Regions from separate parts of the Rhizobium sp. M1 genome, predicted to be linked through region 4. Evidence: predicted binding sites of a transcription regulator. Region 4 holds the regulator's gene; each other region holds the start of a gene.
What was found. The regulator LexA, encoded in region 4, represses DNA repair genes until DNA is damaged. The targets are predictions, from matches to a motif close to TGTTCNNNNTGTGTTCNG.
Positions count from the first base shown of each region.

Region 1: uvrA (excinuclease ABC subunit UvrA) is a predicted target of LexA. The motif match lies at 5,152-5,169, and genes of this name have one in related genera.
Region 2: recA (recombinase RecA) is a predicted target of LexA. The motif match lies at 2,448-2,465, and genes of this name have one in related genera.
Region 3: CO655_RS08895 (DUF5680 domain-containing protein) is a predicted target of LexA. The motif match lies at 1,517-1,534, and genes of this name have one in related genera.

Region 1 covers NZ_NWSW01000029.1:15,217-22,845, forward strand. Annotated here, with positions in the region: gene CO655_RS25185 (NAD(P)H-hydrate dehydratase) at 1-811, shown strand, start outside; gene CO655_RS25190 (DUF72 domain-containing protein) at 818-1,624, opposite strand; gene CO655_RS25195 (GNAT family N-acetyltransferase) at 1,650-2,111, opposite strand; gene uvrA (excinuclease ABC subunit UvrA) at 2,108-5,029, opposite strand; gene CO655_RS25205 (single-stranded DNA-binding protein) at 5,314-5,829, shown strand; gene CO655_RS25210 (MarC family protein) at 5,923-6,570, opposite strand; gene gyrA (DNA gyrase subunit A) at 6,808-7,629, shown strand, end outside.
Region 2 covers NZ_NWSW01000018.1:84,432-92,060, forward strand. Annotated here, with positions in the region: gene CO655_RS18700 (PAS domain-containing sensor histidine kinase) at 1-121, shown strand, start outside; gene CO655_RS18705 (pseudouridine-5'-phosphate glycosidase) at 392-1,318, opposite strand; gene CO655_RS18710 (carbohydrate kinase family protein) at 1,407-2,351, opposite strand; gene recA (recombinase RecA) at 2,580-3,668, shown strand; gene alaS (alanine--tRNA ligase) at 3,823-6,477, shown strand; gene CO655_RS18725 (LysE family translocator) at 6,568-7,200, opposite strand; gene CO655_RS18730 (AraC family transcriptional regulator) at 7,327-7,629, shown strand, end outside.
Region 3 covers NZ_NWSW01000007.1:291,646-299,274, forward strand. Annotated here, with positions in the region: gene CO655_RS08885 (lipoprotein-releasing ABC transporter permease subunit) at 1-28, shown strand, start outside; gene CO655_RS08890 (ABC transporter ATP-binding protein) at 43-726, shown strand; gene CO655_RS08895 (DUF5680 domain-containing protein) at 821-1,285, opposite strand; gene dnaE (DNA polymerase III subunit alpha) at 1,770-5,267, shown strand; gene CO655_RS08905 (L,D-transpeptidase family protein) at 5,358-6,614, opposite strand; gene CO655_RS08910 (DNA polymerase IV) at 6,810-7,629, opposite strand, start outside.
Region 4 covers NZ_NWSW01000034.1:55,994-63,622, reverse strand. Annotated here, with positions in the region: gene eno (phosphopyruvate hydratase) at 1-157, opposite strand, end outside; gene kdsA (3-deoxy-8-phosphooctulonate synthase) at 298-1,143, opposite strand; gene CO655_RS26825 (VOC family protein) at 1,140-2,036, opposite strand; gene lexA (transcriptional repressor LexA) at 2,232-2,951, shown strand; gene CO655_RS26815 (ComEC/Rec2 family competence protein) at 2,932-5,364, opposite strand; gene gltA (citrate synthase) at 5,656-6,945, shown strand; gene lpxB (lipid-A-disaccharide synthase) at 6,981-7,629, opposite strand, start outside.

The DNA.
Region 1 (7,629 bases), on a different contig from region 4:
CGAGAACACGCCGGATGCCTGGAAGGCCGTACTGCCGCCGGAGCAGTTGGAGACGCATAAATACAAGCGCGGCCATCTGGTCGTCTTCTCAGGCGAGGCCGACAAGACGGGTGCCGCGCGCATGTCGGCGGCCTCCGGCCTGAAGGCCGGCGCCGGGCTGGTAACGATTGCAGCGCCCCTTGCAGCAATGGCCGCCAATGCCGCGCATCTCACAGCCGTGATGCTGCATGCGATCGACGATGCCGCCGAACTCGAAGACTGGCTCTCGGACCGGCGGCTGCAGACCTTCGTCCTCGGTCCCGGTTTCGGCATCGGCGCCCGAGCGCGCGCCTTCGTCTCGACGCTTACCGAACGCCGGCTGGTGCTCGATGCCGACGGCATCTCCTCATTCAAGGACGATCCGCAACGGCTTTTCGATCTTTTCCGAGGCGAGCCGCGCCTGGTGCTGACGCCGCATGAGGGCGAATTTTCGCGCCTGTTTCCCGATATCGGCGGCGACGATGCGCTGGGCAAGGTCGACAAGGCGCTCGCCGCCGCCCGCCGCGCCAATGCCGCGATCGTCTATAAAGGCGCCGATACCACCATCGCCTCGCCGGACGGCCGCGCGCTCATCAATACCAATGCGCCGGCCTGGCTTGCGACCGCCGGGTCCGGCGATGTGCTCGCCGGCATCATCGGCGGATTGCTCGCCCAGGGCCTGCCGGCCTTCGAGGCGGCGGCCGCCGGCGTCTGGCTGCATGGAGAGGCCGCCCGCCGCGCCGGCAAAGGGCTGACGGCGGAGGATCTCGCAGCGGCGGTACTGCCGTTGTAGCTCAATCTATTTCTCGAGCAATTTCTGTAGGGCGATCGCCCCATGCGGCGCATTCACCTTGCCCTCATGGATCATGAAGGCGAAGACGTCGCGCGGCTCGACCTTGACCGTGCGGCCTTTATCGATCAGCGGCAGATCGTCGGGTACCTTGCCTTCCGCCCAGGTCGCGAGCCGGTCCGCCCAGGCCTTCAAGTCCTTGTCGGGATAGCAGGTCGCAATATCGTCCGATCCCTTCTGCAGTCTGGCATAGACGAAATCGGCCGTGACGTCGGCGATCATCGGATATTCGAAATGTTCGGCGCAGACCGGTGCCACGCCGTATTTGGCAAGCAGGGCGACGAATTCCGGCACCTTGAAGGAATCGTGCCGGACCTCGACAACGTGGCGAAGCGAAAGCCCGTCCTGTTTTGCCGGCAGCAGCTTCAGGAAGGCCTCGAAATCTTCCGGATCGAACTTCTTCGTCGGCGCGAATTGCCAGAGCAGCGGCCCGAGATGATCGCCGAGCTCACCGATTCCAGATGACAGGAACCGCTCCATCGATTCCCCGGCCTCGGCGAGCACCCGCCGATTGGTGACGAACCGCGTCGCCTTCAGCGAAAAGATAAAACCGTCGGGCACGTCGGCTGCCCATTTGGCAAAGACGGCCGGCTTCTGGGTGCTGTAATAGGTGCCATTGACCTCGATGACCTTCAGCTGGCGGCTGGCATAATGCAGCTCGTCCTTCTGCTTGAGATCATCGGGAAAGAAATGCCCGCGCCAGGGCTCGAAGGTCCAGCCGCCGATGCCGGTGCGGATAATGCCGGATTTCGTCATGTCGTCCTCCCCTTTTGGCAGCCACTCAGGCCGCATAAATCTCTTTCGTCATGTCGACGAGGGACCATCCTGGCCGATACGGGTTCGGCCGGCGACCCGTTTCCTGAAATCCGAAGGCGCGATAAAGCGCTATATTCCGTTCCATCCGAGCATTGGTATAGAGCCGGATCTCTGGCAGTGCCCATTCCCGCGCCTTGCCCTCCAGCCATTCGAGCATCGCCAGCCCGTGGCCGGCACGCTGAAAGGCCGGCGAGACCGCGATGCTGAACAGCATGAGGTGATCCGAATGTCGCTCGACGACCGTGAGCCCTGCGATTTCGCCGCCGATATCGCGCAGCCACACCTCGCCGCGTTCGATCCGTGGCGTGTAGTCTTCCGTCACCGGGATCGGTGGCGAGCCGAAGAGTTCGGTATAGGGCAGATAGGCGGCTGCCGTCAGCGTCGTGATCGTTTGGAGATCGTCACGTGACGCCAGCCTCATCGTCATTCCGCCGCAGCCGCCCTCTTGGCCGGCCGCCGTTCCAGCAATTCCTTGAGGAAGTGTCCGGTATAGGAACGCTTCTCCTTGACGATTGCTTCGGGGGTGCCGGTTGCGACGATTTCGCCGCCGCCATCGCCGCCCTCGGGGCCGAAATCGAGCACCCAGTCGGCCGTCTTGATGACTTCGAGATTGTGCTCGATCACCACAACCGAATTGCCCTGATTGACCAGCTCGTGCAGCATTTCGAGCAGCTTGGCGACGTCGTGGAAATGCAGTCCGGTCGTTGGTTCGTCGAGAATATAGAGCGTACGCCCGGTCGAGCGCTTCGACAGCTCCTTGGCAAGCTTGACGCGCTGCGCCTCGCCGCCGGAAAGCGTGTTGGCCTGCTGGCCGACCTTGATATAACCGAGGCCGACATCCTTCAGCGATTGCAGCTTGTCACGCACCGCCGGCACTGCCGCGAAGAAATCGACGCCTTCCTCTACCGTCATGTCGAGCACGTCGGCGATCGACTTCTGCTTGAAGGTGACGTCGAGCGTCTCTCTGTTGTAGCGCTTGCCGTGGCAGACGTCGCAGGTGACGTAGACGTCGGGCAGGAAGTGCATCTCGATCTTGATGACGCCGTCGCCCTGGCAGGCTTCGCAGCGTCCGCCCTTGACGTTGAAGGAGAAGCGGCCCGGCTGATAGCCGCGCGCCTTGGCTTCCGGCAGGCCGGCGAACCAGTCGCGGATCGGCGTGAAGGCGCCGGTATAGGTCGCCGGGTTCGAGCGCGGCGTGCGGCCGATCGGCGACTGGTCGATGTCGATCACCTTGTCGATATGCTCGAAGCCGTCGATCCGGTCATGATCGGCGGGGATTTCGCGCGCACCCATGACGCGGCGCGCCGCCGATTTATACAGCGTCTCGATCAGGAAGGTGGACTTGCCGCCGCCGGAGACCCCGGTCACCGCTGTGAAGACGCCGAGCGGGATCGCGGCCGTGACATTCTTCAAATTGTTGCCGCGCGCGCCGACGACTTTGATCTCGCGGCCTTTCTTCGGCTTGCGGCGCTCGTCTGGAACCGGCACGCCGAGTTCGCCCGAGAGATATTTGCCGGTCAGCGACTTCGGGTTGTCCATGATATCCTGCGGCGTGCCATGGGCGATGACCTGGCCGCCATGGATGCCGGCCGCCGGGCCGATGTCGACGACGTCGTCAGCCGTCAGGATCGCATCCTCGTCATGCTCGACGACGATGACCGTATTGCCGATGTCACGCAGGTGCTTCAGCGTGTCGAGCAATCGGGCATTGTCGCGCTGATGCAGGCCGATCGACGGCTCGTCGAGCACGTAAAGCACGCCCGTCAAGCCCGAGCCGATCTGCGATGCGAGGCGAATGCGCTGGCTCTCTCCGCCCGACAGCGTGCCTGAGTTGCGCGACAGGCTGAGATATTCCAGGCCGACATCGTTGAGGAAGCGCAGCCGGTCGCGGATTTCCTTGAGGATGCGCACGGCGATCTCGTTCTGCTTGGCGTTGAAGCTGGCCGGCAGCGTCTCGAACCAGTCGCGGGCGATGCGGATCGACATCTCGGTGACTTCGCCGATATGCAGCCTGTTGATCTTCACGGCGAGCGCTTCGGGTTTCAGGCGATAGCCGTTGCAGGAAGGGCAGGGGGCGGCCGACATGAAACGCTCGATATCTTCGCGCGCCCAGGCGGAATCCGTCTCCTTCCAGCGGCGCTCGAGATTGGTGATGATGCCCTCGAAGTTCTTGTGGGTCGTATAGGAGCGCGCGCCGTCGGCGTAGTGGAATTCGATCTTGTCGTCGGTGCCGTTGAGAATGACGTTCTTGACCTCGTCGGAAAGATCGTTCCAGCGGGTGCCGAGCTTGAAGCCGTAATGTTTGCCGAGCGCTTCCAGCGTCTGGTTGTAGTAAGGCGAGGTCGACTTGGCCCAGGGCGCGATCGCCCCGTCGCGCAGTGTCCGCTCTGGCTCGGGCACGATCAGGTCGGGGTCGATCTTCTGCTGGGCGCCGAGGCCGTCGCAGGTCGGGCAGGCGCCGAAGGGATTGTTGAAGGAAAACAGCCGGGGTTCGATCTCCGGGATGGTGAAGCCCGAGACCGGGCAGGCGAACTTCTCCGAAAACAGCACGCGCTCATGCGTTTCGTTCAGTGACTTGTTGGCCGAGCCGCCGGCCGAGGTCTCTTCCGGCGGCAGCGGCTTGTCGGCGAATTCGGCGACTGCCAGCCCGTCCGCGAGCTTCAGGCAGGTCTCCAGGCTGTCGGCCAGGCGCGCCGAGACATCGGAGCGCACGACGATGCGGTCGACCACGACGTCGATGTCGTGCTTGTATTTCTTGTCGAGAACCGGCGCCTCGGCGATCTCGTAGAACTGGCCGTCCACCTTGACGCGCTGGAAGCCCTTCTTCATCAGCTCCGCCAGTTCCTTCTTGTATTCGCCCTTGCGCCCGCGCACGAGCGGGGCGAGAATATAAAGACGGGTGCCTTCGCCGAAAGCGAGGATGCGATCGACCATCTGGCTGACCGTCTGGCTTTCGATCGGCAGGCCCGTCGCCGGCGAATAGGGAACGCCGACACGGGCAAAGAGCAGGCGCATATAGTCATAGATCTCGGTGACGGTGCCGACCGTCGAGCGCGGGTTGCGCGAGGTGGTCTTCTGCTCGATCGAAATGGCCGGCGACAGCCCGTCGATCTGGTCGACATCGGGCTTCTGCATCATTTCGAGGAACTGCCGGGCATAGGCCGAAAGGCTCTCGACATAACGCCGCTGGCCCTCGGCGTAGATCGTGTCGAAGGCGAGCGAGGATTTGCCCGAGCCCGAAAGACCGGTCATGACGATCAGCTTGTTGCGCGGCAGATCGAGATCGATGCTCTTCAGATTGTGCTCGCGCGCGCCGCGGATGGAGATCGTCTTCAGTTCGCTCATCGTCTCTGCTTTGGTTTTCTGGATAACAGCCCTTATTTAGTGATGCCGGCGGGCGAGTCGAGGCTGAATATCCGGGAAGGTTCAAGGTTTTCGATTCTGTTGACAGGATCATACGGATAAACTAGAACAAATAAAGAACAAAATTCCTGATGAATGCATGCGGCTTTCTGATGGATAAACATGTGGATTAAATGCCGCCCATGCGCATCGGCGGTCCGTGATGGTTTAAGGTGCGCCGATCGATTGAAACGCCGCCGGGCAGGGCGGCAGGCAGGGTGAGAAGCATGGCTGGTAGCGTGAACAAGGTAATTCTGGTTGGAAACGTGGGTGCAGACCCCGAAATCCGCCGGACTCAGGATGGCCGGCCGATCGCCAATCTCCGTATTGCGACCTCGGAGACCTGGCGTGACCGCAATTCCGGCGAACGCCGGGAAAAGACCGAATGGCACACTGTCGTCGTCTTCAACGAAGGCCTCTGCAAGGTCGTCGAGCAATATGTGAAGAAGGGCGCCAAGCTCTATATCGAAGGTCAGCTGCAGACCCGCAAATGGCAGGATCAGCAGGGCCAGGACCGCTATTCGACGGAAGTGGTGCTGCAGGGCTTCAGCTCGACGCTGACCATGCTCGACGGCCGCGGCGACGGCGGCGGCGCGAGCTCCGGCTTCGGCGGCGGCCGCGGCAGTAGCGGTGGCGGCAACGATTACGGCGACGACTACGGCGCGCCTGCTCCCTCCTCATCGCCGAGCCGCGGCGGTGGCGGCAATTTCTCGCGGGATTTGGACGACGACATCCCGTTCTGATCGACCGTTCCTGGCTTTATGAATTATTTGAGAGCATGACGTCCATGACGGCGTCATGCTCTTTTCCTTGGTCTCGCGGTAGATGCCGCCGTTTCAATGCGGCGTCGCGCTGATCAGATTGAGTGCCGCCTTCGCGCCGTCGACGACGAATTGCACCGCCAGGGCGGCGAGGATGACGCCGAGCAGCCGCGTCAGGATCGCCCGGCCGGTGACGCCGAGGAAACGGTCGAGCCTTTCGGCGATCAGCAGCATCAGGAAGGTCAGCAGCAGATTGGCGGCGATGACGGCGATCAGCTGGGCTTTTTCAACCGAGGTCGGCAGCGTGCCGGCAAGTAGGATCGTCGCCGAGATCGCACCGGGACCGGCGATCAGGGGCAGGGCGAGGGGAAAGACCGCGATATTCTCGATGTGATCCTTGGTGACGGCGGCCTCGGAGGCCTTCTCCTTGCGCTCCTGCCGCCGCTCGAACACCATTTCGAAGGCGATCCAGAAGAGCAGCAGGCCGCCGGCGATGCGGAAGGCGCCGATCGAGATGCCGAGCACGCCGAGCACGCCGGCGCCGAACAAGGCGAAGACCGCGAGGATGATGAAGGCGATGGTCGAACCGCGTAGCGCCACCTGCGTGCGCTCGGCGCGGCTCATGCCCGTCGTCAGCCCGAGAAAGATCGGTGCGAGGCCTGGCGGATCGATGGTGACGAGAAGCGTCGTGAAGGCGTTGATCAATTGGTCGGCGCTTGCCATCGTCTCTCCGAAAGCCCATATGGGTGCGTGATTTTGTGCGATTGTGAAGCGGGGATTTGGATTTGGCAAATATGCTGCGGCGGCCCGCGGCGGATTTGTCCGGTCCGATCGCACAAGTCCCGTGCTTTACCCTTTTTCGGCCGCAAAAGCCTGTTCAAAACGCGCTCGGAAATTGGCGCGGGAACAGGCTTTCCGCTATAAATCTTCAAGTGATTCTAGAAGAGATCGTGATCTGTTTTGACTGAGCAAACACCCCCCGGCGGCGGGAAGCTCCCGCCAGGCATCGAGCCCATCTCCATCATGGAGGAAATGCAGCGGTCGTATCTCGATTACGCCATGAGCGTCATCGTCAGCCGCGCGCTGCCCGACGTGCGCGACGGCCTGAAGCCCGTGCACCGGCGCATCCTCTACGGCATGTCCGAGCTCGGCATCGACTGGAACAAGAAATACGTCAAATGCGCCCGCGTCACCGGTGACGTGATGGGTAAATACCATCCGCACGGCAATGCCGCGATCTATGATGCGCTCGCCCGCATGGCGCAGCCCTGGTCGCTGCGGCTGCCGCTGATCGACGGTCAGGGCAATTTCGGCTCCGTCGACGGCGATCCGCCGGCGGCCGAACGCTACACCGAATGCCGGCTCGAAAAGGCGGCCCATTCGCTGCTCGACGATCTCGATAAGGAAACCGTGGACTTCCGCGACAACTACGACGGCACGCTCTCCGAGCCGGTCGTGGTTCCCGCGAAATTCCCGAACCTGCTCGTCAACGGCGCCGGCGGCATCGCCGTCGGCATGGCAACCAATATTCCGCCGCACAATCTTTCCGAAGTGATCGACGGCTGCATTGCGCTGATCAACGATCCGGCGATCGAGTTGCCGGAGCTGATGCAGATCATTCCCGGCCCGGATTTCCCGACAGGCGCCAAAATCCTCGGTCGCGCCGGCATCCGCTCGGCTTACGAGACCGGCCGCGGCTCGGTCATCATGCGCGGCGTCGCAGCGATCGAGCCGATGCGCGGCGACCGCGAGCAGATCATCATCACCGAAATCCCCTATCAG
Region 2 (7,629 bases), on a different contig from region 4:
CGGCTATGCCGAGGACGCCTTTGCCCGCAACCTGCCGCCGGATGCGAAATTCGGGTTCCTGCCGAAGCCGTTTTCGCTGAAGCAGCTGGCTGTGGTGGTCAAGGAGACGCTGGATAGTTAGCGGTTACGGCTTCGTGGTTTCCGGATAGGGCGTTCGACGTGGCACCCCCCTCTGTCCTGCCGGACATCTCCCCCCCATAAGGGGGGAGATTGACGCTCGGCTTGACCTTCGCACGTCGCTAACGTTGTGCAGTTTGCAATGTTCATTATTCGTGCGGCCGGCGCTCCCGCCCAATCTCCCCACCGGTGGGGGAGATGCCCGGCAGGGCAGAGGGGGTGATCCACGGCAATCCGGCAAAGACTGGGCGGAAACAACCTGCCCCATCCCCCCTTACTCCCCGAGCGCCACGGCAATCTCTGCCGCCAGCCGCGCATTGTTTTCAACAAGCGCAATATTCGTCTTCAGACTCTGGCCGTCCGTCAGGTCGAAGATGGTCGAGAGCAGATAGGGCGTCACCGCCTTGCCGGTCACTTCGTCGCGTTCAGCGCTGTCGAGCGCGCGCTCGATATAGATCTCCATCTCTTCGCGCGGGATCTCGTCGGCCTCGGGCACCGGATTGGCGATCAGCATGCCGCCATTGATGCCGAGCTGTTCGCGCACCGTCTGGAAGTTGGCGATTGCCGCCGGGCTGTTCAGTGACAGCGGGCTGCGAAGCCCCGAGGAGCGCGACCAGAAGGCGGGGAATTCTTCGCTCTCATAGGTGACGACGGGCACGCCGCGGGTTTCCAGCACTTCCAGCGTTTTCGGAATGTCGAGAATTGCCTTGGCGCCGGCGCAGACGACGATGACGCCGGTGCGGGCCAGTTCCTCGAGATCGGCCGAAATATCGAAGCTTTCCTCGGCGCCACGGTGCACGCCGCCGATGCCGCCTGTGGCAAAGACGCGGATGCCAGCGCGCGCCGCCGCGATCATCGTCGCCGCGACGGTGGTGGCGCCGGTGCGGCGCTCGGCGATCGCAAAGGCGAGATCGGCGCGCGACACCTTCATCACGTCGGTCGCCTTGGCGAGCTGCTCCAGTTCGCCGGCTTCAAGGCCGATATGCAGCGTGCCGTGAATGACGGCGATCGTTGCCGGCACGGCACCCTGTTCGCGAATGATGGCCTCGACGCTGCGGGCCATCTCGATATTGCCGGGATAGGGCATGCCGTGGGTGATGATGGTCGATTCCAGCGCCACCAGCGGCGCGCCGCGCTGCTTGGCGCTGGCGACCTCCTTCGAATAGGCGATCGGCAGAAGAGGGGAGATGGGCTGGGTCATGATCTTGTCCTGTCGTCGATGGAGCATGATGCCCAATGTGTCGGCGGTTTTGCGACGACATCATGCTCGACTATTTCATTTGGCCGCTTCAATGCAGAATTCTGATCTGGGGAACAAGGGCAAGCGCCTTATTCAGCAGATCCGGCGTCAGATTTTCGTTGACGGCATGCGGCGACTGCACAGTCAGCGCTGCGGCCGCGGTGCCGTGGCGGATAGCTTCCTCGAGCGGCAGGCCTCGCATCAAGGCGGCGAGCGTGCCGGCGGCAAGGGAATCGCCGGCGCCGGTGACATCGGCGAGGGTCTCGGCGATCGGCGGCTGCAACGTCACGGCGCGGCCGTCGCAAAACGCGACCAGCTCGCGCTGGCCGCGGGTGACGACGGCGCGTCGGATGCCGATCTCGTTCAGAAGCGGCGGCCAGCCGTCGGCGTCTTCCGGCCGTTCACCGACAAGGGCTGCGGCTTCGGCTTCGTTCAGGAACAGGTAGTCGATATCCGCGATGCAGGATTTCAGCCTGACGACCTTGGCCGGCGAAATGGCGATCGCCGCGACGGGTTTGGCCAGCGACCGTGCCTTGGCGACGATTGCAACGATCGTTTCTTCCGGCAGATTGGCATCGAAAAGGATGAGATCATGCGCGGCGAAGGCTTCGCGCACCCAGCGAATGGAAAGACGCCGCGGCACGAAGAAGCGGTAGAGATCCATGTCGGCAAGGGCAATCACCAGGTTGCCGTCCCTCTCTATGATCGCGGTGTAGCTCGGTGTCTTGCGGTCGAGGAAAACGAAGGGCCGGTCGTCGATGCCGGCGAAATCGGCGGCTTCGCCGACCATCTCGCCGATGGGATCGCCGCCGCGCGGCGAAATCATCGTCACCTGAAAACCGAGCCTTGCAAGGTTGCGCGCCGCATTGAAGCCGCCGCCGCCCGGCTCCTCGAACCAGGTGCCGGGATTGCTGGCGCCCGGTGCCGTTTCCCCGGAAATGCGGCCGCGCCGGTCGATATGGGCGCCGCCGAGAACAAGAATCTTTTTCTTCATTTCAATCGCCTTCCGATGCCCGACTAGCGAATCGAGACGGTGCCTCCTGTCGCGGCAACGCCGGCGCATCCGGCCTAAGCCGTTGCTTTGCATCGATAAAACAAATATAGAACACAGGCTGTTTTACCTTTTTCTTTCAATCATTTGATCGCCTATTGCGAGAGTGGAACAAATGGGGTACAAACTCGACATTGCTTGGGCGGCTTCAATAACCTAAAGGTGGATCAGATGTCTCAGAATTCATTGCGGCTGGTAGAGGACAAATCGGTGGACAAAAGCAAGGCGCTTGAAGCGGCACTCTCACAGATAGAGCGGTCGTTCGGCAAGGGCTCGATCATGAAACTCGGTTCCAACGAGAACGTCATCGAAATCGAGACGATTTCGACGGGTTCGCTTGGGCTCGATATCGCGCTTGGCGTCGGCGGCCTGCCGAAGGGCCGCATCATCGAAATCTACGGGCCGGAAAGCTCGGGCAAGACGACGCTTGCGCTGCAGACCATCGCGGAATCGCAAAAGAAGGGCGGCATCTGCGCCTTTGTCGACGCCGAACATGCGCTCGATCCCGTCTATGCCCGCAAGCTTGGCGTCGATCTCCAAAACCTTCTGATCTCGCAGCCCGATACCGGCGAGCAGGCGCTTGAGATCACCGATACGCTGGTGCGCTCCGGGGCCGTCGACGTTCTGGTCGTCGACTCGGTCGCCGCACTGACGCCGCGCGCCGAAATCGAAGGCGAAATGGGCGACAGCCTTCCCGGCCTGCAGGCACGCCTGATGAGCCAGGCGCTGCGCAAGCTCACTGCCTCGATCTCCAAGTCGAATACCATGGTGATCTTCATCAATCAGATCCGCATGAAGATCGGCGTCATGTTCGGTTCGCCGGAAACGACGACGGGCGGCAATGCGCTGAAATTCTATGCCTCCGTGCGCCTTGACATCCGCCGCATCGGCTCGGTCAAGGAGCGCGAAGAGGTGGTCGGCAACCAGACCCGCGTCAAGGTCGTCAAGAACAAGATGGCGCCTCCCTTCAAGCAGGTCGAATTCGACATCATGTATGGCGAAGGCGTATCGAAGACCGGCGAACTCGTCGATCTCGGCGTCAAAGCCGGGATCGTGGAAAAGTCGGGCGCCTGGTTCTCCTATAACAGCCAGCGTCTCGGCCAGGGCCGCGAAAACGCCAAGACCTTCTTGCGCGACAATCCGGATCTCGCCCGCGAGATCGAACTGGCGCTGCGCCAGAATGCCGGTCTCATCGCCGACCGCTTCCTGCAGAACGGCGGACCGGATGCGGATGACGGCGATGCCGCCGCGGACATGTAAGTCTCGCGCCTGACTCTTATCGGATATCTCCGCCGGCCGCATTCCTGATGAGAATGCGGCCGGTTTTGTTTGTCGGCTGGACAGTGGCGGAGGCGAACGTTAAAAGCCGATGGATTTGTATTTATCTGCCTCCGGCAGCATTGAAGGGCATAAAATGAGCGGCGTGAACGATATCCGGTCGACCTTTCTCGACTATTTCAAGAAGAACGGCCACGAGATCGTTTCGTCGAGCCCGCTGGTGCCGCGCAACGACCCGACGCTGATGTTCACCAATGCCGGCATGGTGCAGTTCAAGAACGTTTTCACCGGCCTGGAAAAGCGTCCTTATACGACGGCCACGACGTCGCAGAAATGCGTGCGCGCCGGCGGCAAGCATAACGACCTCGACAATGTCGGCTATACCGCGCGCCACCTGACCTTCTTCGAAATGCTCGGCAACTTCTCATTTGGGGACTATTTCAAGGAGAATGCGATCGAGCTTGCCTGGAAGCTCGTGACCGAAGGTTTCGGCCTGCCGAAGCATCGCCTGCTGGTAACCGTCTATTCCGAAGATGAGGAGGCCGCGGCGCTGTGGAAGAAGATCGCCGGTTTTTCCGACGACAAGATCATCCGCATCCCGACCTCCGACAATTTCTGGCAGATGGGCGATACCGGCCCCTGCGGCCCATGCTCTGAAATCTTCATCGACCAAGGCGAGAACGTCTGGGGCGGCCCTCCAGGCTCGGCCGAGGAAGATGGCGACCGGTTCCTGGAGTTCTGGAACCTCGTCTTCATGCAGTTCGAGCAGACCGAGCCCGGCGTTCGCAACCCGCTGCCGCGTCCGTCGATCGATACTGGCATGGGCCTGGAGCGCATGGCCTGTATTCTCCAGGGCGTTCAGAGCGTGTTCGACACCGATCTCTTCCGGACACTGATCGGCGCCATCGAAGACACGATGGGCGTCAAGGCGGAAGGTAGCGCCAGCCATCGGGTCATCGCCGACCACCTGCGCTCCTCGGCCTTCCTGATCGCCGACGGCGTGCTGCCGTCGAATGAGGGCCGCGGTTATGTGCTGCGCCGCATCATGCGCCGCGCCATGCGCCATGCGCAGCTGCTCGGCGCCAAGGAGCCGCTGATGTACAAGCTGCTGCCAACGCTGGTGCAGCAGATGGGCCGCGCCTATCCGGAACTGGTACGCGCCGAGGCGCTGATCTCGGAGACGCTGAAGCTTGAGGAAAACCGCTTCCGCAAGACGCTGGAACGCGGCCTGTCGCTTCTGTCGGATGCGACGACGGATCTTTCCAAAGGCGATATGCTGGACGGTGAGACCGCCTTCAAGCTTTACGACACCTACGGTTTCCCCCTCGATCTGACGCAGGATGCACTGCGTGCCCGTGAGATCGGCGTCGACATCTCCGGCTTCACCGATGCGATGCAGCGCCAGAAGGCCGAAGCCCGCTCGCACTGGGCCGGTTCCGGCGAAAAGGCGACCGAAACTGTGTGGTTCGAGCTTAGGGAAAAGCATGGCGCGACCGAATTCCTGGGCTACGACACCGAAACGGCTGAGGGCGTCGTGCAAGCGATTGTCAAGGACGGCGCGGTTTCGACCGAGGCCAAGGCCGGCGACAAGGTGCAGATCGTCGTCAGCCAGACGCCATTCTACGGCGAATCCGGCGGCCAGATGGGCGATACCGGCGTGATCTCGTCCGACCACGGCAAGATCGAGATATCGGACACGCAGAAGAGGGGCGAAGGCCTGTTCGTGCATCTGGGTACGGTCATCGAAGGTGTGGTCAAGGATGGCGATGCTGTCGCGTTGACGGTCGATCATGCCCGCCGTTCGCGCCTGCGCGCCAATCACTCGGCGACGCACCTGCTGCATGAGGCGCTACGCGAAGTGCTCGGCACCCATGTCGCCCAGAAGGGCTCGCTGGTCGCGCCCGAGCGCCTGCGTTTCGACGTCTCGCATCCGAAGCCGATGTCGGCCGAAGAGCTGAAGATCGTCGAGGATATGGCAAACGAAATCGTGCTGCAGAATTCGCCGGTCACCACGCGGTTGATGAGCGTCGACGATGCGATCGCCGAAGGCGCGATGGCGCTGTTCGGCGAGAAATACGGCGATGAGGTGCGGGTCGTCTCGATGGGCACAGGCCTTCATGGCGCAAAGAGCAACAAGCCTTACTCGGTCGAGCTTTGTGGCGGCACGCATGTGTCGGCGACCGGTCAGATCGGCCTCGTGCGCATCCTCGGCGAAAGCGCCGTCGGCGCCGGCGTTCGCCGCCTCGAAGCGGTGACCGGTGAATCCGCGCGCGAATATCTCGCCGAACAGGACGAGCGCGTGAAGACGCTCGCTGCCTCGCTGAAAGTTCAGCCTTCGGAAGTTCTGTCGCGCGTCGAGGCGCTGATGGACGAGCGCCGCAAGCTCGAAAAGGAACTGGCCGATGCCAAGCGCAAACTCGCCATGGGCGGCGGGCAGGGCGGGTCTGCCGATGCGGTGCGCGAGGTCGCCGGAGTGAAATTCCTCGGCAAGGCCGTGGCCGGCGTCGATCCAAAGGACCTCAAGGGTCTTGCTGATGACGGCAAGGCCAGCATCGGCTCCGGCATCGTGACGCTGATCGGCGTGTCCGATGACGGCAAGGCGAGCGCCGTCGTCGCGGTGACGCCGGATCTTGTCGAGCGCTACAGCGCCGTCGATCTCGTCCGCATTGCGTCGGCAGCCCTTGGCGGCAAGGGCGGCGGGGGCCGTCCCGACATGGCGCAGGCCGGCGGCCCTGATGGCGCCAAGGCTGATGAGGCGCTTGAGGCCGTCGCGGCGGCACTCGCAGGCTGATCGTCCAGTCCGAGAACTGTTTGAAATGGGAACCGGCTGCGAGATTTTGGATTTCGCAGCCGGTTTGTTTTCAAAGCGCGGCTGCGGCGGTCAGTTTCTCGTCTGCAGCGCCAGACGGCAGGCAAGCCCGGTAAAGACCGTTGCGAGTATATATTGCGGCAGTTTCGGGAAACGGCACGCGGAGCTAAGCCGTGAACGGATCTGGCTTCCGAGAAGGATGACGGTTCCATTCACCACGAAGCCGATGACGTTCAGGATGGTGGCTAGCACCAGCATTTGCGCGACCATTGAGCCGCTCTCCGTATTCACGAATTGTGGGAAGAGCGCCATGACGAAGAGCGCCATCTTCGGATTGAGCAGGTTGGTGGCGAGGCCGGCAAAGAAGATGCGCCGACCCGAAAGCCGCTTCAACGTGGAAGCGGGCGCGAAGGCGGTACCTTCCGAGCGAATCGTCTTGTAGGCGAGATAGAGCAGATAGCAGCAGCCGATCCAGCGCACGGCCTCATAGGCGATAGGTATAGTCAGGAAGAGCTGCGAGAGCCCGAAAGCGGCAGCAAGGGCGTGGCAGTAAGTGCCGAGCGCAATACCCGCATAGGTCAAAAATCCGGCAGCGCGTCCCTGGCTAATGCTGCGCGAAGCAATCAGCAGCATGTCGGGACCGGGCGTGACAGTCAGGATCAGCGCGGCGGCGGCAAAGAGTATCAATGTTGAAAAGTCCGGCATCAGTCTTCCTCTTGGGTTCGAGCCGGAATTCCGGTCTATGCGGGATTCGTCGCCAGTTCAAGTCAGCAGGATTTGTCAAATCGGGATATGGTTCTCTGCAGCCGATCGATTTGCATGAGGTTTGACATGAATGGCGAAACGGCATGGGCACTTTATGAAAGCCGTCTGAGACGGGTTTCTGCCTATATTCACGACCACCTCGACGAGGAGCTGGATATGGAGCGCCTGGCCGAGATCGCCTGCCTGTCGAGCTATCACTGGCACAGGATCTACCGGGCGATTTATGGCGAGACGCTGGCGGCCACCGTCAAGCGGCTGAGGCTGCATCGCGCGGCGGGCGAGATCGTCGGCACGGAGCTTGCCGTCAGCGAGATTGCGAAACGATCAGGCTATCCCAATCTTCAATCCTTCAATCGCATTTTCAAGTCG
Region 3 (7,629 bases), on a different contig from region 4:
TCCGGTGCAGGCCCTGCGCTACGAATAAGGAATGCCGCATTCATGAATCGCAACGTCGTCCTCAAGCTTACCGGCGTCGAGCGCCATTACGGGCAGGGCGATACGCTGCTCTCGATCCTGAAGGGTGCGGATTTCTCGCTGTCGAAAGGCGAGATCGTCGCCCTTGTCGCGCCCTCGGGCACGGGCAAGTCGACGCTACTGCATGTCGCCGGTCTGCTCGAGCATCCCGACGGCGGCGAAGTCACCATCAACGGCCATGCCTGTGACGGGCTGAGCGACGAGAAGCGCACGGCGATCCGTCGCCGCGAGATCGGCTTCGTCTATCAGTTCCATCACCTCCTGCCGGAATTTTCGGCGCTCGAAAACATCATGATGCCACAGCTGATCGCCGGCCTGTCCTGGAAGGAGGCCGGAGAGCGGGCCGGCCAGCTTCTCGACTATATGCGCATCGGCCATCGCGGCTCGCACCGTCCGGCCGAACTGTCAGGTGGCGAGCAGCAGCGCGTTGCGATCGCCCGCGCCGTCGCCAATGCGCCGACCCTGCTTCTGGCCGACGAGCCGACCGGTAATCTCGACCCGGAAACAGCAAGCTACGTCTTCGACGCGCTGGAGGCTCTGGTGCGCCAGTCCGGCCTCGCGGCCCTGATCGCCACGCACAACCACGAACTCGCCCGCCGCATGGATCGGCGCGTGACGATCTCCGACGGCAAGGTCGTCGATTTCTGATCGATGTCGCCCGGACGTGCGCAGCGATTCCGGGATACGGACGAAGAGATGACGCGTCTGGCGGCAGGTTCGAATCGACCCGCCTCCGGATCCGTCAGGGGATGATCAGGCCGCCGCGATAGTCGAGCGCGTAAGCCTTGCGTCCGTCGACCACGATGCATTCATGACCGCTGAACCGTTCACAGCCGCCTTCGCTGCGATCGACATAGCGGCCGAACGGATGGTCGAATTCCATTCCGCCGAGAAAGCGGCCCTGCCGGTACATGGCAGAAAGCGCCGCCTTGATCACAGTTCCCGCTGCGCTGGCATCGATGAGATCGGGCGCAATGACCCAGCCGAAATAATTCATCGCCCAGATCGGCTCGTCGGCAAACCACACCACCTCCTGTCCGGCGAAGTCGGTGCCGCCGAAATAGCTGTCGAGATAGCGCCAGTCGCCGCGCTCATAGCCGATATCGTGAGACCCCGGCCGGCAGGGCGGGCGCGGCACGCCGCCGCCGACATAGCTGGCAGCTTTGGCTTCGACGACGAATTCGTTCAGCATCGCTGTCTCGGGCATAGGGTCCTCCTGACTCATTAGTTGGGATATAGCAGGATGTGCAGAACATAAACAGAACAAATGCGGGGGAGCCTTTGTCGTCGGCGGGATGTGTCCACGTTCTTTGCGGCACCGGGGCCGGCGAGGCCGCGGCTCGGCATCTCAAGCCCGTCGCCGAAGCTTTCACCGAATCGTTGCGTCGCCGGGGTGTTTTTCAAACGCAAGCAGGAAGGAAAAGATTCCTGTTGACATCGGAACATAGATCGAACAAATTGAAAACATAACGAGTAAAGGAGAGCCAAATGACTGACATGATCCGTGATATCGCAGCATTCACCTCCATCGCAATGTTCGTTGCCAGCTTCTCGCTCATCGTCATCGCGATCTAAAGTTTTCAGGGGACTGCATGGCCATCATGTGGTTCGAACACGGGACTTCTTCTGGACATCATTGCCCTCCATGCCGACAATGCGTCTGATTCATTCGGTGATTGGGAAGGCATGTCATGGCGGATACGGTAAAGGCTTCGACGGGTGAGGTGATCGGCGACACGCCGGGCTTCATTCACCTGAGAGTCCATTCCGCCTATTCGCTTCTCGAAGGCGCGCTGCCGCTGAAGAAGATTCTCTACAAGGCGGCCGGAGACAATCAGCCGGCCATCGCCATTACCGACACCAACAATCTGTTCGTCGCCCTCGAATTCTCGCAGAAGGCAATGGACGACGGGCTGCAGCCGATCATCGGCTGCCAGGTCTCGATCGACATGGAAGACGGGCTGGAGACCGAAAAACGCGGCGGCCAGCAGGCATTGGTCAAGCTGCCGTCGATCGTTCTTCTCGCAGCGACGGAGGCCGGTTACGAAAGGCTGGTCGACCTCATCAGCCGCGCCTATCTCGGCGGTGAAGGCAATCAGGCCGTCCATGTCCGATCCTCCTGGCTGGAGGAGGCGGGCACGGAAGGGCTGATCGCCTTGACCGGCGCCCTGACGGGGCCGGTCGACGGAGCGATCAGGGAGGGCCATTCCGCCCAGGCCGAAGCGCGGCTGCTCATGCTCAAGCGTCTCTTCGGCGACCGGCTCTATGTCGAGCTGCAGCGGCATGGCACCTACGACAAGCGGCACGAGCAGAAGATCATCGGGCTCGCCTATGCCCACGATCTGCCGCTGGTCGCGACCAACGAGGCCTTCTTTCCGACACGCGACGATTACGACGCCCATGATGCGCTGATGGCCGTTGCCCATAATGCCATCGTTTCCGACGACAGCCGCTTTCGCCTGACGCCGGATCACTACCTGAAGAGCCGCGCCGAAATGGCCAAGCTCTTTGCCGATTTGCCGGAAGCGCTGGAGAACACGATCGAGATCGCCAAGCGCTGCTCCTTCGTATTGAAGACGCGCAAACCGATCCTGCCGCGCTTCACGGGTGCGACCGACGACGCCGAGGAGGCCGAACGCGCCGAGGCGGGTGAATTGCGCCGCCAGGCGGTCGAAGGGCTGGACATGCGGCTTTCGACCCTCGGCATGTCGCCGGGTTATGAGGAAAAGGATTATCGCGAGCGGCTGGAATTCGAGCTCAGCGTCATCGAACGCATGCGCTTTCCCGGCTACTTCCTGATCGTTGCCGACTTCATCAAATGGGCCAAGCAGCATGACATTCCGGTTGGTCCCGGCCGCGGTTCGGGCGCCGGTTCGCTGGTCGCCTACGCGCTGACGATCACCGACGTCGATCCCTTGCGGTTTTCGCTGCTGTTCGAACGCTTCCTCAATCCGGAACGCGTGTCGATGCCGGACTTCGACATCGACTTCTGCCAGGACCGCCGCGAAGAGGTGATCCGATACGTCCAGGCCAAGTACGGCCGCGAACAGGTGGCCCAGATCATCACCTTCGGTTCGCTGCAGGCGCGCGCAGCGCTGCGCGACGTCGGCCGCGTGCTGGAGATGCCCTACGGCCAGGTCGACAAGATCTGCAAACTCGTGCCGAACAATCCGGCCAATCCGACGCCGCTCTCCAAGGCGATCGAGGAGGAGCCGAAGCTGCAGGAGGAGGCAGCCAAGGAGCCGGTGGTCGCGCGCCTGCTCGATATCGCTCAGAAGATCGAGGGGCTTTACCGCCATGCCTCGACCCATGCCGCCGGTATCGTCATCGGCGACCGGCCGTTGTCCAAGCTGGTGCCGATGTATCGCGATCCGCGCTCCGACATGCCGGTCACCCAGTTCAACATGAAATGGGTGGAGCAGGCGGGCCTGGTCAAATTCGACTTCCTCGGCCTGAAGACGCTGACCGTCCTGAAGGTCGCCGTCGATTTCGTCGCCAAGCGCGGCATCAGTGTCGACCTTGCGGCCATTCCCCTGGACGACAAGAAGACCTACGAGATGCTGTCACGCGGCGAGACGGTCGGCGTGTTCCAGGTGGAAAGTGCCGGCATGCGCAAGGCGCTGATCGGCATGAGGCCGGACTGCATCGAGGACATCATCGCGCTGGTGGCGCTCTATCGTCCGGGCCCGATGGAGAACATCCCGACCTACAACGCCCGCAAGCACGGTGACGAAGAGCTGGAATCGATCCATCCGATGATCGACCACCTGCTCAAGGAAACTCAAGGGGTTATCGTCTATCAGGAACAGGTGATGCAGATCGCCCAGGTCCTGTCCGGTTATTCGCTCGGAGAAGCCGATCTTTTGCGCCGCGCCATGGGTAAGAAGATCAAGGCCGAGATGGACCAGCAGCGCGAACGCTTCGTCGATGGCGCCGTCAAGAATGGCGTATCGAAGCCGCAAGCCGACAATATCTTCGAACTGCTGGCGAAGTTCGCCAATTACGGCTTCAACAAGTCGCATGCCGCCGCCTATGCCATCGTCTCCTACCAGACGGCCTATATGAAAGCGCATTATCCGGTCGAATTCCTCGCCGCCTCGATGACGCTCGACATGTCCAACACCGAAAAGGTCAACGATTTCCGCCAGGACGCCAAGCGCCTCGGCATCGAGGTGATCGCCCCGTCGGTGCAGACTTCCTTCCGCCAGTTCGAAACCGGCGACAACCGCATCTATTATGCGCTCGCCGCTCTCAAGGGCGTCGGCGAATCCGCCGTCGACCATATCGTCGAGGTGCGCGGCGACAAGCCCTTTGCCGGCATCGAGGATTTCTGCCTGCGCATCGATCCGCGCCAGGTCAACCGCCGCGTGCTGGAAAGCCTGATCTTTGCCGGTGCCTTCGACTGCTTCGGCACCGACCGCGCCCAGCTTTCAGCCGGGCTCGACCGTATCCTTGGTTATGCCCAGCGGGCGCAGGAAAACAAGTTGAGCGGTCAGTCGGATATTTTCGGCAGCACCCTGACGTCGGGGCCTGAGAAGATTGCCCTGCCGCCGTTTTCGCCCTGGCTTGCCTCGGAGCGGCTGCTGAAAGAATTCCAGGTGCTGGGTTTCTATCTCACCGCCCACCCGCTCGATTCCTACAGTAATATCCTGCAGAAGATGCGGGTGCAGACCTTCGCCGAATTTTCCGCAGCGATCAAACAGGGCGCGTCCAATGCGCGCCTTGCCGGCACCGTCATCTCCAAGCAGGAGCGCAAGACCCGCACCGGCAACAAGATGGGCATCATCGTCTTTTCGGATTCGTCGGGCCAGTTCGAAGCCGTGCTGTTTTCGGAAATGCTGAACCAGTACCGCGACATGTTGGAGTCCGGAAAATCCTTCCTGCTGACCGCGACCGGCGAGGAGCGGCCGGAGGGCATCGGTCTGCGCATCCAGACGATCCAGTCGCTGGAGGAAAAGTCGCTGCAGATGCAGAAGGCGCTGCGCGTCTATATCAGAGATTCCGGGCCGCTGAAAATGGTCGCCGGTCATCTGAACGCCAAGGGCGACGGCCTGGTTTCCTTCATCGTCATCAAGGAAGAGGGCAAGCGCGAGGTCGAAGTGGCGCTGCCGGAGAAATACCGCATCACCCCGGAGATCGCCGCCGCCCTTCGCGCTGCCCCCGGCGTCGTCGACGTCGAGCTTGTGTGATCGCGACGCGGATCGCCCGGGGCGAAGTTGGATCGCCGGGGGTAATGCACCTCACCTTGGGTGACGCTCCTCGCCCCGGGGTGATGGCCGTCAGCCGCGGGTGATGGTGATGAAATTCGTGCCTTCGCCGGTCTCCCGGCCGAGGCCGGTATCGGAGATCGTCAGCGTCGAGCCGGGCGCGATCAGCGCGTCGATCTTGCGGCGGGTCTCGTCGGGGATGGAAATCCGGCTCAGCGAACGGGCAATCGGCTTGCCGGTGACGATCGAGCCTTCCTGATTGCTGATCCCGAGCCGCTTCATCGTTTCGCGGGAGAGATTGTTTTCGAGGGTGATGCCGAGCCAGTCCGCCGTGCCGGCCTTTTCATCGGCCGCGTGCAGGGTGAAGAAATGCGTGCCGAGCGCCAGCCCCGGATCGGCGATCGTCACCGGCGCCTCGAAGACCGGCTTGAACGCCCTCCGCACCATGATGACGCCGTTCGCTGGCTCGCCCTTGCCGGCCGCGGCATAGACGGCTTTTAGCAGCCTGTCGGAGATCAGGCTCCTGTCGCCGGCAAATTCCGCCGGACGCAGCGTCCTAAAGGCCGTGACCGCCTGCACGGTCGCCGGGCCGAGCAAGCCGTCCGGATCGCCGGCGGAAAAACCGAGCTGGTTGAGAAGGGTCTGAATGTCGATCACCGTCTCGCGCAGCGTCCGGCGCGTGATGAGCATGCTGATCGGCTCGGTTGGCGGCTCGGCTTGATGCGTTGCAAGCGGCTGCACCATCGGCATCGGCATGGCGGCGGTATCGTTCATCGCCACCTGCACCGGCTTTTGCGGGCTGTCGGGCATGGATGGCCGCAGTTCGACATCCGAAAACAGCGGCATCGCCGCCGGCGCATCGGGATGGAAAAGCGTCGGATGGTCGATCGGCTGCGGCGCCAGCTCGCCGTCGCTGATGATGACGGGGATGCCGGCCTCGGTCATCCCATAGAGCATTTTCGCAAAGGCGCCGGGCATGCGCACGCAGCCGTGCGAGGCCGGATAACGCGGCACGGAATTCGATTCATGCAGGGCGATGCCAGACCAGGTCAGCCTTTGCATGAAGGGCATCGGGGCGGCGGAATAGAGATTGGATTCGTGGTATTTCCGCTTTTCGAGCACCGAGAAAATGCCGCTCGGCGTCGTGTGGCCGTCCTTGCCGGTCGAGACCTTCGAGGTCGCGACGACCTCGGTGCCGTCATAGACCGCAAGCGACTGCTTGTCCTTCGAAACGAAGATCTGCAGCGTGCGCACATCCGCGGCAAAAGCAGGGTGCACGAGTGCGGTGGCCGACAGCAAGCCGAGGCCGAAGACGAAACGCGAGACCATGATACCCAACCATACGCAATACTGGTCCGGCACATTATGGGACGAAGTTTAAGGAAGATTTTATAGGCTGAGCCAGTTGGCCGCCTCACGTGTTAAAGCATGTCTCGCAAAAGTGTGCGCGGTTTTGCGGTAAAGACATGCGAGAAAATAAACACCTAAAGTGTGAGAAGCGAATCTGAAAGATCGCGACACGCTTTAGCGATCGCGCTTGTTGCTGCCGAAGGTGTAGCCGGTCTCGACCGTGTTCTTGCCGAACTTGTCGCGCAGCTTGTCCATCGCCGCTTCGGCGGCCGCCCGCCGACCCGACTGCCGGTCGATGAGATCGGGCGGATCGGCGCGGGCAGCATCGCCGAGGTCGGTGACGCCGATGCCGATCAGGCGGAATTTCGTGCCGTCCGTCTCCTTTTCGAGGAGCTCGAGCCCGATGCGGAAGATCCTGTCGGCCAGCTGGGTCGGGTCCTCGAGCTTGCGGTTGCGGGTGCGCGTCTTGAAGTCGGCGCTCTTCATCTTCAGCACGACGGTGTGGCCGGCGATGTCGCCTTTCTTCAGGCGCCATGAGACCTTTTCGGAAAGATTGCGCAGGATCGGCACCAGGTCGTCGTAGCGCGAGATGTCGTCGAAGAAGGTCGTCTCGGCCGAGACGCTCTTGGCGGCATCGTTGAGGTGCACCTCGCGGTCGTCGATGCCGCGCGACAGGCGGGCGAGCCGCTGGCCGATGCTGCCGTAGCGGCGCATCAGGTCGTTCTCCTCCATCTGCTGCAACTGGCTGATGGTGCGGATGCCATCCGCTTCCAGCGTCGCGGCAAGGGCCTTGCCGACACCCCAGATCGTGGTGACGGGTCGCGGCGCCAGGAATTCGACCGCTTCCTCGCGGCCGATGACGGAAAAGCCGCGTGGCTTCTGCAGGTCGGAGGCGACCTTGGCGAGGAATTTGCAATAGGAAAGCCCGACCGAGACGGTAATGCCAATCTCCCTTTCGACGCGCCGGGCGAATTTGGCGAGCGTGCGCGCCGGC
Region 4 (7,629 bases):
CGCGCAGCTCGACCGCCTCATGGGCACCCGTCGAGGCGCCAGAGGGAACGGCCGCGCGGCCCATGCTGCCGTCTTCGAGGTAGACGTCGACTTCGACGGTGGGATTGCCACGGCTATCGAGAATCTCGCGGGCGATGATATCGGTGATTGCAGTCATGGGTTCTTCCTGCTCGGTGGGTGATCAATCGTTCGAAGCCTGTCATAATCGAAGGCGGGCAAATTACAATGCCGCAATTCCCGCCTGCGAGGCAGCGTTCTGACGTGGCCTAAACCACGATCATGTCAGCCTGTTGAACATCAAGCCTTGGCGACCGCGTCGAAGGCAAGCAGCTTCTCAAGCAAGCGCGGCATGTCCTTGAGATAAACCATGTTCGGGCCGTCGGACGGCGCGTTGTCAGGGTCCTGGTGGGTTTCGAGGAAGACGCCGGCAATTCCCGTCGCCACGGCTGCGCGCGCCAGCGTTTCAACGAATTCGCGCTGACCGCCCGAGGATTCGCCCTGCCCGCCCGGCTGGGCGACGGAATGGGTCGCATCGAAAATGACGGGCGCGCCCATCGCCGCCATGATCGGCAGCGAGCGCATGTCGGAAACCAGCGTATTGTAGCCGAAGGAAGCGCCGCGCTCGCACAGCAGCACGTTCGGATTGCCGCTGGCATTGAGCTTCTTCAGGACGTTCTTCATATCCCAGGGGGCGAGGAACTGGCCTTTCTTGACGTTGACGACGCGGCCGGTCCGGGCAGCGGCGATCAGAAGATCGGTCTGGCGGCAGAGGAAGGCGGGGATCTGCAGAACGTCGATCACCTCCGCCACCTCGGCGCATTGCTCGGCGGTGTGAACGTCGGTCAGGACGGGAAAGCCGAATTCCTTCTTCAGGTCGGCGAAGACCTCCATGCCCTTTTCAAGCCCGATGCCGCGCTCTGCCGAGAGCGAGGTGCGGTTCGCCTTGTCGAAGGAACTCTTGTAGACGAGGCCGATACCGAGCTTTGCGCAGAGCTCCTTCAGCGTACCGGCGACCATGAAGGCGTGGTCACGGCTCTCCATCTGGCAGGGGCCGGCAATCAGCGACAGGCGCCCGGTATTGGAAAAGGTGACCTGGCCTTCGCCTTCGCCGATCTTGACCTCGGAATTGGTATCAGTGCTCATCGTGGTTCCTCGAAGGCAAAAAGCGCGCCCTGCCCGGGCGTGGGCTTCACCAGAATGCGATTGTTCTTGCGTGTGTATGTCACTCCGTTAGCAGCCAAATGCGCTTCTGTCACGGCAAGATCGGTGACGGTGAAGAGGATTGCCTGACCGCGCAGGCCACGATCGGCGGCGGAAACGACAAGCTCGAAATAGGCCTCCAGCCCTTCCGGCGTCATCAGGCTGATCTTGGCATTGGATGCCGCGATCTTCATGCCGAAACCGGTTTTCTCCACCACCGTCTGCCCGACCGCAAGACCAACGAAGGCGGCAAATGCAGCCGGCTCCGGCGAACAAAGGGCGATCTCGGCAATGCCGGTCACGCCATTGGCATGCGTCTCCAGAGCGGCACGACCGGCCGGGAACGAATTGATGCGCTGACAGGTGAAGAGAAAGAAGTCGGGCGCGCGCAGATCTCCTGAAAAGGCCAGTTTGAAGCTGCCGACGCTTTCCGAACCGTCCGGCATCCGCATCGGCCGGCTGAACTGCAACATCTCGCCGGCACTCGCGCCGCTACCCACGAATCGCCGATGATCGAGGCCGGCATCCTCGGTGAGGAAGGCCAACGCCGAAAGTCCCTCCTCGCCGCAGCGGAAGCGGAAGGCGCGATTGCGGGCGATGAAGACATTGCCGTGGCGGGCCGCTGTCTCGCTCTCCTCGACACTCGCCACGCCGAGCGGCTCGATATAGGTCTTGTCGGCGAAAAAGACGCAGGCATTTTCCGTTCCGAACGGATGGCGCGCATCGGCGGCGACGGTAAAGCCGAGCTTGCCGAGCCTTTCGCGCGCCAGGTCGATATTGACGACGGGCAGCACGACATGATCCAGCGGGTGCGGTTTGGCGGAATGTGCGATCATGATATCCCTCCTGACACGCCAGAGATGTGCGACAGCACCACCCTCAATGCAAGACATGTGCGCCAATCCGGCGAATGAAAATAAAAATCTCGACGAGTTGGCGCGAAGTTTTACGGAAATTTAGCTACTTGCGGAACACATATGGAACATATAGTGTCTGTTCTGGATTTGTTTCAATCACGGGGTCTGACGTCGATGCTCACGCGCAAACAACAGGAGCTTCTCCTTTTCATTCATGAGCGCATGAAGGAATCCGGCGTTCCGCCCTCTTTCGACGAGATGAAGGATGCCCTGGATCTCGCCTCGAAATCCGGCATTCATCGACTGATCACGGCGCTGGAGGAACGTGGTTTCATTCGCCGCCTACCGAACCGGGCCCGGGCCCTGGAAGTGATCAAGCTGCCGGAGGCCTATAGCCCCAGTCTTCAGCCGCGCCGCGGTTTTTCACCGAGCGTTATCGAAGGCAGCCTCGGCAAGCCCCAGCCGGTCGCCGCCCCCCCTGCCGCAAAGCCGATCGCCGACAACGGCAACACTGTGTCCGTGCCGGTCATGGGCCGGATCGCCGCCGGTGTTCCGATCTCGGCGATCCAGAACAACACGCACGACATCGTCGTTCCCTCAGACATGCTCGGCTCGGGTGAACATTATGCGCTGGAGGTCAAGGGCGATTCGATGATCGACGCCGGCATCTTCGACGGCGACACGGTGATCATCCGCAACGGCAGCACCGCAAGTCCCGGCGATATCGTCGTTGCGCTGGTCGACGACGAGGAAGCGACGCTGAAGCGCTTTCGCCGCAAGGGTGCCTCGATCGCCCTCGAAGCCGCCAACCCGGCTTACGAGACCCGTATCTTCGGGCCCGACCGGGTCAAGGTGCAGGGCAAGCTGGTCGGCCTCATTCGCCGTTATCACTGACAGCGGACGGGCCGGTTTCGGTAAAACTGTCTTTGCGCCAATCATAGGCTCGATGGCGCATCCATGGACGCGACAAAGCATCGAATGCGGTTGCGACCTCGAATCCCTCCTGTGCAAAACGCAGTTCGACGGAACCGGTCCTACGCAGCGTCTCGCCGGTGAAGAGTGTCGCACCCGAGCGGCAACGGTCGAAACGCAGGCGCACCGCGGTCACGACAATCTCGCCGGCGTCGCAGGCCGGGCCGAGATAGGCGGCGTTGTCGATGACGGCGACGACATGGCCATTGCCGAGCCTGGCTATACACCAGGCCTTCTTCACGCAGGAAAACCGATTTGTCTCACCGCCGGCTGCGGCGGTCGCCATCGCCGCCCTCGCGTCATTCTGCTGGTCGCGGGACAGCCTGACGCGGCGGTCCTCACCCGGTGGCGGGATGGCAGGACCATCCAGCATCTTCGGCGGGTGGTGCCTCGGCAGGACCAGCGCTCTTTGCCACTGGTCGAAGATGAAGTCCGGCGGGTTTTCACGGTTGGAAGCCATGGCCTCCGTCGCGACAAGCGCGACCAGACCACCATCCTCGGAAATCACCAGATCCGGTGGCCGGGACCCTGGCAGAATCAGCAGGATGAGCGTCGAAACGGCGAGGATCGATGTGCCGGCATGGCGCAACCGGGTGCGGAGCAGCGTCAGCAGCAGAAAGCCTGCCACGGCGACCGCGAAATACCAGGCGGGCAAGCGGCCGAGGCCGATGTCGCCGCCCCAGCCGGACACCGTCTTGGCGACCGCAATCACCAGATCGAGGCCGAAGCCGACCACTTTCCAGAGCGGAGCGTCCAGACCGAACGGCATGAGCAACATAGCCAGCAGCCCGGCCGGCATGACGATGAAGGAGATGATCGGCATCGTCGCAAGGTTTGCCGGCAGGCCATAAGCGGTCAGGCGATGAAAATGCTCGATCGAAAACAGCGCCGTGGAAAAGCCACCGATCAACGAGGTCAGGAAGACGCCGCCGAGGAAACCGGCGACCGCCACGACCGGCCGCAGGACCGGCAGCTTCAGCAACGGGTTTTCCCGGACGCGCCGGTCCTTCCACAGCTGGTAGCCCGATACCAGTGCCAAAGTCGCGGCAAAGGACATCTGGAAGCTCGGACCCAAGACTTCGGAGGGTGAAATGGCGATGATGACGAGCGCCGAGAGAACGACATTGCGCAGGCTGATCGACGGCCGATCGAAGAAGACGGCAATCAGCATGATCGCCATCATGATGAAGGCGCGTTCGGCCGAAACCCCGAATCCTGAGATCAGGAAGTAGGCCGTGACGGCGAGGAGCGCGCCGGCCGCGGCGAGCTTCTTTGTCGGATAGGCTTGAGCGACAACAGGAACGAGGCTGAGCAGCATCCGGAAACCGACGAAGAAGATGCCGGCCGACAACGCCATGTTGAGGCCCGAGATCGCCACGATATGCGCAAGGCCGGACTGGCGCAGCGCCTCCGTCGTTTCCTTCGAGATGGCGCGCCGCTCGTCAGTCACCAGAGCAGCGGCAAAAGCGCCTGTGTCGCCGGGCAGGATCGAGCGTATGCGATCGCCGATGCCGCTGCGCAACTGGTAAAGCCATTCGAGCAGAGCTTCGGACGTCGATCTCGCAGGCTGCGGGCCTGCCCGCGAATCGACTTTCTCGGGCGCACCGTAGAAGAAGCCGTTGGCGCCGATGCCATCGAAATAGGCACCGAAGGAAAAGTCGTTGAGCTCGGGAAGCGCCGGCCCCGCCGGCGGCGTCAACCGTGCTCGGCCGGTGATGACGTCACCGATCTCGAAAGGCGTATCGGCGCCGCGGGCGATCACGGTTATACGCCTCGGCGGCCGCTTCACCTGTGGCGCCTCGGTGCCGGTGACGGCAAGAACATAACGCCACCGCCTACGATCGTCGCCTTCGCGCCGCTCGACGCGGCCTATCACCGTCGTCGTCACGGATGAATCGAGTATGACAGTCGAGGCCCGCCAGCTTTCGAGCCGCGCGCAGAGCATGCCGCATACCACGAGGGCAAGCGCCATAAGCGTTGCCCGCAAGGCGGGCCGGCTGCGACCGGCGACGAGCACCGCAAGCATCAGTACCGACAGGCAGAGCAACGATGGAAGGAGCGGAAAATCCGTTGCAGCAAGAAACCAGTATGCCGCGCCGGCGCCGAGGAAGACCGGCGAGAACAGGAGCAGGCGGCCGTGGTCGGCCTCCTCGCTCAGCATCCGGCCGCCAGCACGCAGCGCTTGTCTCATTGCCGCCGGCAGCCGGTGGCGCAACGACATCGCGGACTGGGTTCTCGCCGGCCGCATCACCACAGCTGGGGCAGGAAGATCGGCCGGATCGGCAAGACCGACGCCCGCTTGCGGCCGCAATTCGACTGTCGTCAATTCCTGCATGCGCCGCCCGAACTTACCCTGCCCAGGCACCCAGAATGCAACCTCCGGGCAAATCCGGCAAGCATAATCGATTGAAATACGAGCGAAAATCGCAAATGCGAAAAGACCAGTCGAATCATCGGTTTCCGCTATGCGTGCCGCTCATCGCTGCAGTGCCTAAAAGGTGATGCCGCAATGCACAAAATGCCGTCACGGTAACTTGGCATTAGCTTCGCGATCATATAGCTATCGGTAAGGACGCTTAACCCCTATGGCGCTTTTGTGGCGCCACCGACATTTCGGAGGATCAGCATGACGGATCAAAGCGCAACAATAAAAATCGGTGACAAATCAGTCGACCTCGCCGTCAAAAGCGGCACGATCGGTCCAAGCGTCATCGATATCGGTGCTCTCTACAAGAACACCGCTTCCTTCACCTACGATCCGGGCTTCACCTCGACCGCATCCTGTGAATCGAAAATCACCTATATCGACGGCGACGAAGGCGTGCTGCTGCACCGCGGCTACCCGATCGAGCAGCTCGCCGAACATGGCGACTTCCTCGAGGTCTGCTACCTCCTGCTTTACGGCGAACTGCCGACGGCCGCGCAGAAGAAGGACTTCGACTATCGGGTCACGCATCACACCATGGTGCACGAGCAGATGAGCCGCTTCTTCACCGGCTTCCGCCGCGATGCGCATCCGATGGCCGTCATGTGCGGCTGCGTCGGCGCGCTGTCGGCCTTCTATCACGACTCGACCGATATCACCGATCCGCATCAGCGCATGGTCGCCAGCCTGCGGATGATCGCCAAGATGCCGACGCTGGCCGCCATGGCCTATAAGTACCATATCGGCCAGCCCTTCGTTTACCCGAAGAACGACCTCGACTATGCATCGAACTTCCTGCGCATGTGCTTTGCCGTTCCCTGCGAGGAATATGTGGTCAACCCGGTGCTTGCCCGCGCCATGGACCGCATCTTCATCCTGCATGCCGATCACGAGCAGAACGCGTCGACCTCGACCGTCCGCCTCGCCGGTTCGTCGGGCGCCAACCCGTTCGCCTGCATCGCGGCCGGCATCGCCTGCCTGTGGGGCCCCGCGCATGGCGGCGCCAACGAAGCAGCACTCAACATGCTGAACGAGATCGGCACCGTCGATCATATTCCGGAATATATCGCCCGCGCCAAGGACAAGAACGATCCGTTCCGCCTGATGGGCTTCGGCCACCGCGTCTACAAGAACTACGACCCGCGCGCCAAGATCATGCAGAAGACGACGCATGAAGTACTCGGCGAACTCGGCATCAAGGACGATCCGCTGCTCGAAGTGGCGATGGAGCTCGAGCGCATCGCGCTCACCGACGAATATTTCATCGAGAAGAAGCTCTATCCGAACATCGACTTCTATTCCGGCATCACGCTGAAGGCGCTGGGCTTCCCCACGACCATGTTCACCGTGCTCTTCGCGCTTGCCCGCACCGTCGGCTGGATCGCGCAGTGGAACGAGATGATCGAGGATCCGGAGCAGCGCATCGGCCGTCCGCGCCAGCTCTATGTCGGCGAACCGAAGCGCGACTACATCCCGGTTTCGAAGCGCTGATCGCTTCAGACCAATCGGCTCAAAAGAAAACCCGGTCAGAAACGACCGGGTTTTTTCTTTTTCAGCACGTCGAGCAGGATTTCGGCAGCATATTCGCCCGGCGGCTTTTCAGTCTGCATGCGCTGCCAGATGAGCTCATAACCTTCCTTCATCGCCTTGAGCTGGTAAGTGTCGGCCGACAGCCTTTCCATCCAGCGTGCGAGGCTTGCGCCGCGAACGACATCGTTCAGATATTCCGGCACGACCGCGTAATCGGCAATCAGGTTCGGCAGCGCCCCTGTCCAGGTCTTGATGCCCGATGTCAGCAGCCGCATGATCCAGTCGACCCTGTAGGCGGAGACGACGGGAACGTCGGCGAGCGCCAGTTCGAGAATAACGGTTCCGGATGCCGCCATGGCTGCATCGGCCTCGACGAAAGCCTTCCACTTTGCTTCCGCGCCGACAACGATCTCCGGCGTTACCGCCCATTTCGCCGTCAATTCGCGCACAAGCCCTTCCTTGTGTCGCATCGTCGGCAGGATGAAGCACATCGGTCCATTGCGGGCGACAAGTTCGCTCACCGCCACCTCGAAATGCGGCAGGAGCTTCTGGATTTCCGAGGAGCGTGAGCCGGGCAGAAGCAGGATTGTGCCGTTGCCGGGCCGTCTTCCCGCACGCAGGCGTCGGGTCTCCAGGAGCGCAGGG